2 regions of the Shouchella sp. JSM 1781072 genome follow, and region 1 is predicted to be linked to the other one. Evidence: riboswitches for the same ligand, from Rfam matches in the RefSeq annotation. Region 1 holds a riboswitch; the other holds the start of a gene.

What was found. Region 1 has a riboswitch for lysine ahead of ACE1TH_RS01090 (Na+/H+ antiporter NhaC family protein). Riboswitches for the same ligand answer to the same signal wherever they lie in the genome.
Region 2: linked by a shared signal. The riboswitch ahead of dapA (4-hydroxy-tetrahydrodipicolinate synthase) and the one ahead of ACE1TH_RS01090 (Na+/H+ antiporter NhaC family protein) in region 1 are both predicted to bind lysine.

The regions. Positions count from the first base shown of each region.
Region 1 covers NZ_JBHFQE010000001.1:208,905-213,330, forward strand. Annotated here, with positions in the region: gene ACE1TH_RS01075 (thymidylate synthase) at 1-260, shown strand, start outside; gene ACE1TH_RS01080 (dihydrofolate reductase) at 257-739, shown strand; gene yunB (sporulation protein YunB) at 803-1,588, shown strand; lysine riboswitch at 1,770-1,942, shown strand; gene ACE1TH_RS01090 (Na+/H+ antiporter NhaC family protein) at 2,027-3,643, shown strand; gene ACE1TH_RS01095 (M23 family metallopeptidase) at 3,671-4,426, opposite strand, start outside.
Region 2 covers NZ_JBHFQE010000001.1:1,097,063-1,101,488, forward strand. Annotated here, with positions in the region: gene ACE1TH_RS05815 (glutamate synthase subunit beta) at 1-152, shown strand, start outside; gene ACE1TH_RS05820 (YpjP family protein) at 236-877, shown strand; gene ACE1TH_RS05825 (hypothetical protein) at 984-1,238, shown strand; gene ACE1TH_RS05830 (hypothetical protein) at 1,244-1,429, shown strand; gene kapB (kinase-associated lipoprotein KapB) at 1,444-1,815, shown strand; gene dapA (4-hydroxy-tetrahydrodipicolinate synthase) at 1,858-2,757, opposite strand; lysine riboswitch at 2,838-3,013, opposite strand; gene ACE1TH_RS05845 (aspartyl-phosphate phosphatase Spo0E family protein) at 3,066-3,218, opposite strand; gene ACE1TH_RS05850 (hypothetical protein) at 3,316-3,846, opposite strand; gene ACE1TH_RS05855 (hypothetical protein) at 4,344-4,426, shown strand, end outside.

The sequences.
Region 1 (4,426 bases):
CATCTTACGCATTATTAACGATGATGATTGCACAAGTTTGTGATTTAGAGCCTGGAGAATTTGTTCATACTTTTGGTGATGCCCATCTTTATTCCAATCATATTGAACAAGCCAAATTGCAGCTAACAAGAGATCCTCATCCACTGCCAACGATGAAAATAAATCCAAATGTGAAGAATATCTTTGATTTTACAATTGAGGATTTTGAATTAGTTGGCTATGAAGCACATCCGCACATTAAGGCGGAGGTATCAGTATGATTATTTTTGTGTATGCAAGAGACAAGCAGTATGGAATCGGAAAAGATAACGATATGCCTTGGCACTTGCCAGCTGATTTAAAGCATTTTAAAAACACGACTACGGGTCAAACGATCGTGATGGGGAGAAAAACATTTGAATCGATGAATGGCCCACTTCCAAATCGTCGTAATGTCGTTCTAACAAGAAATGAAACGTTTTCTGCTCCTAATACAGAAGTCGTTTATTCCATTGATGAAATCGTGCAGGAAAGCAAAGAGCAAGATATTTATGTTATTGGTGGCACAGAAATTTTTAAGTTATTCTGGGAAGAGTGTGATAAGCAAATTGTAACGGTCATTGATCATGTTTTTGATGCGGATACATTTATCCCTGCACTTGATAAAGAAACGTGGGATTTGGTTGAAGCGATTCAAGGTACGATGGATGAGAAAAACCGCTACCCTCATGAGTATCGAACGTATGTGAGAAAGAAATAACATTTTTTAGTTCAAAGCCTAGTCCCCCTTGCATAGAAATAGACAAGAGGGGGTGGGCTTGTTTTGCGTAAACGTCATCGATTTCAACCGATAAAAGCTGCTAAACAATCTGGAGCTCCTTTGCCTTTTCGATATGTCTTGCTATTCTCGTCTATCTTATTTGCGATCTTGTCAATTCAAGGATTGTGGTTCGTTGATTCTCAACTTCGACCCATTATTTCGCAAATTGCACATCGTGAAATGGAGCGGGTCGCAACGTACACGATTGAGCAGGCAATGACAGAAGAGCTTTCCAATATGGATATGAGTGAAATCTTTATAAAAGAAACCAATAACGATGGAATTGTCGTTTTTCTTGATGTTAATACGCAAAAGTATAATGAATTAATGGGACGGGTTCAGCATCGGGTTCATGAAGTCATGAATCAAATTCAGCGTGGAGAGATAAACAGCTACGGTGATCAAAATCATGTTGTTGCAACGATTCCTCTAGGTCGTGCATTCAATAATGCGCTATTAACCGATGTAGGACCTGGCATTCCTGTTCGATTTGCATTAATGGGTGATGCAAAAGTACAAATGAGGGATGAAGCAGAGGCACTCGGCATTAACAATACACGGTTATCTTTTTATGTGAACATTGATGTCAATATGGATGTCATCCTCCCGTTTTCTGAAACATCGGATACGATATCCGTTGAATTGCCAGCAGGATTTGCTTATGTTGCTGGACCTGTCCCACAGTTTTACGGAGGGCAAGGTGGCTTTGGGTATCCAGTCATTGGTGAAGAAGACATGAACCAAGAAGAGATGAATGAACAAGACGTGAATCAAGAACAAGAAGAATAGAGAAGCGAACGTGTACATCATTCTGTTTAAAAATGTCGTCAAATCTGAACGGTTTCACTTAATGAGATACATGATTACATTTGAACGAAACAAAATAGTAAAATTGTCGTATTTTGTCATTGTTTGTGAAACAAACGTATGGTAAGATAAATGATGAATTGAATAGAACACCTCATCTGCTTGATGGGGTAGAGGCGCAAAAAAAATCAGTACATGCTTGGAGCTTGAACAGCAATGATTAGAGTGGAAAGGTTTTTTTGCCGAAGCGAAAAGAAACGTTCATTTCTTTTTAGCTGGGTCGTCATTTAACAAGTGGCGGACTGTCACAGGAAACTGTGGAGGACTACTATGGATGGGACTGTTAATTGTTTTAGACAATAATGGGTTTATACCATGATTGTCTTTTTTTTGGTTACAGTCTTTAAAGGAGAGGTTATTATGGATCACGTAGGTTGGTTATCACTTGTTCCGCCGATTGTGGCGTTAACATTAGTGATTTTAACAAGAAAGGTTTTTATTTCTTTAGGAATTGCCATTTTAATTGGGGCATTTATCGCATTCGAAGGCATCATGCAGGCTTTTGCTGGGATTTTTCAAACCTTTATCTCGTTTTTTATTTCGTTTGAAACATTGGAAGAGCCAAGCTTTGCAGGAGTTGTGCAATCAATGGTTGAGAATGGGGTTTCCATAAATGATTGGGAACTAAATATTATGTTGTTTCTAGTCTTTCTAGGAATTGTTGCGAGTCTGATTACGTTCTCTGGTGGTGGACAAGCTTTTAGTCGCTGGGCAGAAAAACGAATTACGACGAGAAAAAAATCATTGTTTTTACCGTTTGTATTAGGAATTATTATCTTTATAGATGATTACTTTAATGCTTTAACAGTAGGAAATACGAGTCGACCTCTAACCGATCGTTATCGTGTTTCACGGGCAAAATTGTCTTATATTGTCGATTCAACATCAGCGCCAATCTGTGTGATTACGCCTATGTCAAGTTGGGGTGCATATATCATTGGGATTTTTGCATCCGTGTTTGCTGCGAACCAAATCATTGAATATAGTCCGCTTCAAGCATTTATTTACACGATACCCATTAACTTTTATGCGTTAATCGCACTTATTTTCATTGTATTAGTCATTGTTTTTAACATTGATATCGGGTTAATGAAACAGCATGAAAAACGAGCAAAAGAAGACAACCAGTTAACAGATCCAGCTAAAGGAGAAGTGCCAGGAAGTTTATCTGCTGATTTACAGATGGATAACGGGCGTGTCTCGCAATTGTTTGTGCCGATTCTTGTTCTTGTAATTGCAACCGTCACAATGATGTTGGTGACAGGTGCTCAAGGCGCGAGTGGGGATGGCGTAGACGTTACAGTCTTAACGATGATGGAGTACACTGACATTGGGTTATCGCTTTTAGTCGGTAGTTTTATCGGTCTTTTAACGACGATTGCGATGACCTTTATGACAAAACCAAAAGCGTCTGATTTTGGTAAAGCCGTGATTGCTGGTGTCAAATCAATGCTACCTGCAATTGGAATTTTGTTATTAGCATGGACGACGATTGAAATGATTGGCTTACTAGGTACAGGAAACTATTTGGCTTCATTAATTGATCAATCCATTCACCCTGGATTTTTACCAGTGCTTATTTTCTTAGTAGCCGCGTTTTCTGGATTAGCAACTGGTACGTCTTGGGGGACGTTTGGTATGCTCTTACCGATTGCGGCGCAAATTGCTGTTGTTGTTGAACCAACAATGCTTATTCCAATGCTTGCGGCTGTTCTCGCTGGTTCTATTTTCGGTGATCACATTTCACCCATTTCGGATACAACAATATTGTCAGCAGCAGGTTCTGGCGCCCACCATATGGATCATGTCATTACCCAGTTACCGTACGCGATTATGACAGCCGTTATTTCAACAATTGCCTTTTTCATTCTTGGATTCTTCGGTGCAGTTGTTGCTTGGATTGCCGTAGCAGTTATCCTTGTTATAGCTGTAGTGATTCTGCAACGAATGAACAAAAAAGATGCTGTAGCATCATAAGTAATAGAGCAAAGCATCTGCTTTGCTCTATTTTTTTGCTTGTTTTGCCGCCCGCTCCCATTGTTTTAAGGAAGGGAACGGGTCAAAGGACCATTCTGTTACACCATTATCACGATACATGCCGTAATGTAAATGGGGTGGAAATTTCCCTTGCGTCCCTGGTTTTCCATAGCCAGATGAACCGCAATAGCCAATAACTTGACCAGCTTCCACAATGGTGCCTTCTTCTATCCCTTTTTCAAAACCACTTAAATGAGCGTAATAATGATAAATGTTATCTAAATCACGAATACCCACACGCCAACCACCATAAGGATTCCAACCTTTTGTTTCAACAATTCCATAAGAAGACGATTGAATCGGAACGTTATAATTTGCAAAAAGGTCGGTTCCTTCATGAATGCGTCGACCACCCCAACCACGTCTGTCGCCCCACGTGCTACGATAGCTATAATTATGGTGTAGTGGCATAACGAAGGCATGTTTATGAAGGTCAAGCGTTTGAAACTGTTGATACACTTTTGCATGGCCAGCGACAATATTTACGCTTTGTTCGCGTTGATAAATATGCCATAACGCAATGCGAAAGTCTTCTTCTGTTAGACCGTACGACTCTAAATAACGGGCAAGTGTATAAAGGACATCTTCGTCATCGTTTAGTAAAGCTTTTCCATCCCCATTTCCATCTAAGCCAATTCCTTCGAACAATTGAATCGTATTGGGATTATCATCGTCTTGATTTGGGTTTAACGGACCAATCCATTCTTCTTTTGCATAGTAAAT
Region 2 (4,426 bases), 890 kb from region 1:
AATATGGCCACTATCAAACGAATAAACCGCATATTTTTGCAGCAGGGGATAATCGCCGTGGTCAAAGTTTAGTTGTATGGGCGATTCACGAAGGGCGAGAAGCAGCTCGAGAATGTGACCGTTATTTAATGGGCACAAGTCAATTACCATAATGTTTCATTTTTCAAAAATGTTCTAGACCATCCTGCGCTAGTCATGGCATAATAGAGAAAACAATGACGCAGGGATGATGCGCATGATAATGATTTATGTGAAACAACTCATGATGGTCCTCATCGGTTTCTTTTCTATTAATCTCTCAATTGTTGATCATTGGTTAGATAAAGCGGAAGTCGAGAATGGGTCATCTATAAAAACGATGCAGTGGAGCGATACAAAAGCAAACGTCTATCAAACAAATGACCAAGAATATACGCTTTTGCCTTTTGTAATTGGCGCACCGAATCAGTACGAACATATTCAGCTAGAACCACATTGGTTAACCGAAATTATGATTATGGATGAAGCGTATCGCCAAGGAATGAAGAAATTTGGCCAGCGAATCGGTGATAAAATCGAAACGGCTTACAAAAAAGAGATCTTACCTGAATTAAAGCAAGTGGTCGCACAAGTTTTAGAGACAGATGATCAGGTTTCATGGCAAGATATTCGGATAACAGAGGCTTCCTTAACGGGACGTGGTGAAAAGATCTTGCATCTTATTAATGGCAAAACAGGTGATGATCTTCTTCGCTTTCACGTACGATTAGACCGCCCGCCAAAAACGGGTCATGTTTTTCAGTTCCACTATCATTCCTATGAAGATAATTTTAACGGTCATTATCCTCTTGGTTCTATATACTGGGGCAAGAATGAACCTCCGCTTTTTCGGGCGTGAGGTTCCTTTTTGTAAAAAAAATGTCGTTCTTTTTTCGCATTTTCCTTCTCGCTTTGGACGAACTTTTGTTAAAGTAGAAGTATAACAACTTAAAGGAGTATGGTTCATGGAAGCGGAAAATAGAGGCAAAAAACAGAAACCTATGTGGCTTAAGTGGCTCCTGCGTATTTTATTTGCCTATATCGGTTTATTAGTTCTCGTTCTTGCCTCGGCAATCGTGACGATGACGGGAACATTTACGCTCATTGTATTGGAATTATTTGTTGATCATGATGGATTAAGAAGTATTAATGAAAATTATTTTGTTCCTGCGTCTGAATTTTTATGGGATTTATTCACGCGACTCGTGCCAGGGCTATAGAAGGGATGAATAGTCAAGAGTTGCTCGTCGTTGGTCTTTTTATGCTCTGCTTTGTTATTGCAGGAATTTTTGGCGGAATTGCGTTGGCAGCAGTAATGAAAGGAAAGAAAAGACCTCTTTACTGGAGTGTTCCTTTAGCAATCGTTAGCGCTATTTTATTTATTATTATGATGTTTGTTACGCTCTTATAAAAGGTTGGTGTGAAATGAGTTTCGTAAAAGCGAAGTATAAAACAGGTATTTATATTGGAAAAGTTATTCAAATCGAAGAAGAACAAAACCGAGCGTTGTTCCAAGTGTTTGCCGTTGAAAGCCACCCGAAACAAGGGGATCTACACAACCCAAAGCAAGTTGATGTACCGTATTTCCATCAACGAAAAGCGCTTTCGTATTTAGAAAAAACATGGGTTCCCTATACAACAGTTAAACCGTATGAAGGTGATGACGTTCCAGATTACAAAGAATCTTTAGAACGTGCCTGGACCTCATCGTATGAAGCTTTGCTGAAAGACGATTCTGAATGGGCGAAAAAAAGCTTGCCTCTGCTTGAAGAATTAAAAATGGAGTATCATTTATAAAAAAAGCGTAGCTCTTAAATGAATAAAGAGCTACGCTTTTGTTTATGAATTTGCATATAAAGTTGTCTGTGGTAAAAACGGCTCTAAAAGATGATAAAGGCGCGTTTCTTCGTCTTCCGTTAGCGGAATAAGCGGAAGGCGAACAGAGCCTGCTGGTAATTGAAATGCTGTTAAAGCCGCTTTTACTGCGGTAGGATTAGGCGCCATAAACAAACCAGTCATAATCGGATAAAGACTCTGATGAATGCTTTGTGCGTGCTTGAGATTTCCGCTTGTTAAAGCAGTCATCATTTCTTTCATTTCGCTGCCAACGATATGGGAAGCAACGGAAACAACACCTGTAGCTCCAACGGCCATCATCGGTAATGTTAATGAATCATCTCCACTATAAACGAGAAAATGATCAGCGGTTTGAGCAATAATTTCTGTTACTTTATCGACATCTCCACTAGCTTCTTTTAATGCAACGATATTTGGAACAAGAGATAAACGAATCGTTGTTTCAACAGACATATTCGCTCCTGTTCTACCTGGTACGTTGTAAAGCATGACAGGGAGGGAAACAGCCGTAGCAACTTGTAGCATATGTTGATAGATGCCTTCTTGAGAAGGTTTATTATAGTAGGGTGTAACCACCATAATTCCATTTGCACCGAGTGCCTCTGCTTCTTTGGCCATTTCAATCGAGTGGGTTGTATTATTTGAACCAACACCGGCAATCACATTCATCCGCTTGTCTGCAGCTTGAATGGCTAAAGCGAGCATTTCTTTTCGTTCTGCAGCAGTGAGTACAGGCGCTTCTGCTGTTGTTCCGTTAATCACAAGCGTGTCTGTACCTGTGTTTGCGAGATGTTGAATAAGAGCGTATGTTCCTTCTTTGTCGATCGAACCATCTCTAGAAAACGGTGTAATCATTGCTGTTAGTAATTGGCCAAAATGCATAAAAATCCTCCTTATGAACAGTTGAGAGGAATAAAAAAACAACAATGAAGAATCCATTGCTGCATAGGTCGTACCTACTTCTTTCATGTAGCCCCCCATACAAATGTATGACAGTGCTGTTCTTGTTAAGAAACAGCCCCAATAAAGAATGAAAATAGGTCACCCTTTATTTCGGCAGTCGCACCTTTTCATTTCACCTCAACAGGCCTACACCCTTAGTGAATGTACTGATTGCGCATGCACCTCTACTGTAATTCTGTTCAATTATTATGGCTTTACCATATCAAATTTTTTCCTATAAATCAAGGTTAACGTCTGAATTTCCCTCTATGTTGTTGTAAACAATTTAACAGTAAATCAAGCTCTTGTGAGCATTTAACCGTTTTTTTTGCACCAAGACCAAATTTTTTTGCGATCAGATGCATTTCGTTTCGTTTGACTTCTATATCAATATGAATCATGGTTTCACTCCGCCCATGGAATTAGTACAAGGAGTATTATAGCGTGAATTGATTAGAAGAAAAAGCTTTATTCAAAACTAGTCAAATACTTCTTTTCTTAGTCAAATCTCGACAAGTTTGGAGCTTCTGCTTTTATGCCATATTCAGACAGTAGAGATTGATATTCCATTGCATACAGGCGAGCGGTTAATGTTGCATAGCTGTAATGCAGGCGTTCATCGTTTAAATTGTCATTCGCAATGGCATGGTCCAGCTCTTGAAGAGCGACTAAATAAGAGTGGTGCAAATCAATGAGCTCATTAAACGGCTCAACAGGTTGGGACGTTTCAAATGCTTCAGCGTGAGCAATCAATTCGGATGTTTGTTCACTTGCTTCAGAAGAATGTTCTTCAATGTTCTTTCCTAAATCTGAAAAATAGGGAAAGATTATACCTAAATACGTTGAAATTTCATACGCGTATGCTTCACTTTCAGGAGTTTGTTCTAATTTATAATGGTTCACATCTTGGCGATTTGATAATTTCTTTATTTCATCATCTTGCGCTTGAGGTGTGTTCCCGTCTACGCAACCAGACATAAGTAGACATAGAACAGAAAAGACAAGGCTTATTTTTAAGATCTTATTCACGGGACTCGCTCCTTTTTTACGATAGTGTGCGTGAATCAACCTATTTTATGCGAGTTATACGGCTGAATAAAATGGAATCAATAAATGATTGTTATAAAACAAATAAAAAAACTATTGACTGTTATAATACAATCGCATATAGTAAATAGTAAGCACAAAACAATTTGAGGAGGAGATGACATGGTACCGGAAAAAGAACAGCAACATGTGGATCACCAAGAAGAGGAAATGTCAATTTTAGATATGATTAATACGTATCATGCCTAATGAGCCTCTTGGCTCTTTTTTTTTGTGCTAGTACAGATAATAGTCATTTCTTGTTTTTAAAACAGATAGAACGGGTAAAGAAGAGTGTCCACAGAAAAAGGAGAGGTGCTATTTTGACTTCAATAACTTGCGGTGTATTTTTTTCAATCGTGTGGCTCGGTCAAGGAACCGTAACGATAGGTGAGAGGTAGGGCACTTATTGTTTGAAAAAAATGAAGGAGGAAAAAATAATGAGCGTAACGCCTTCTAAAGAAGAATACCGATATAAAATTGATGAAATGAGAAAAGAAGAAGAACAATATCGACGTGAAGC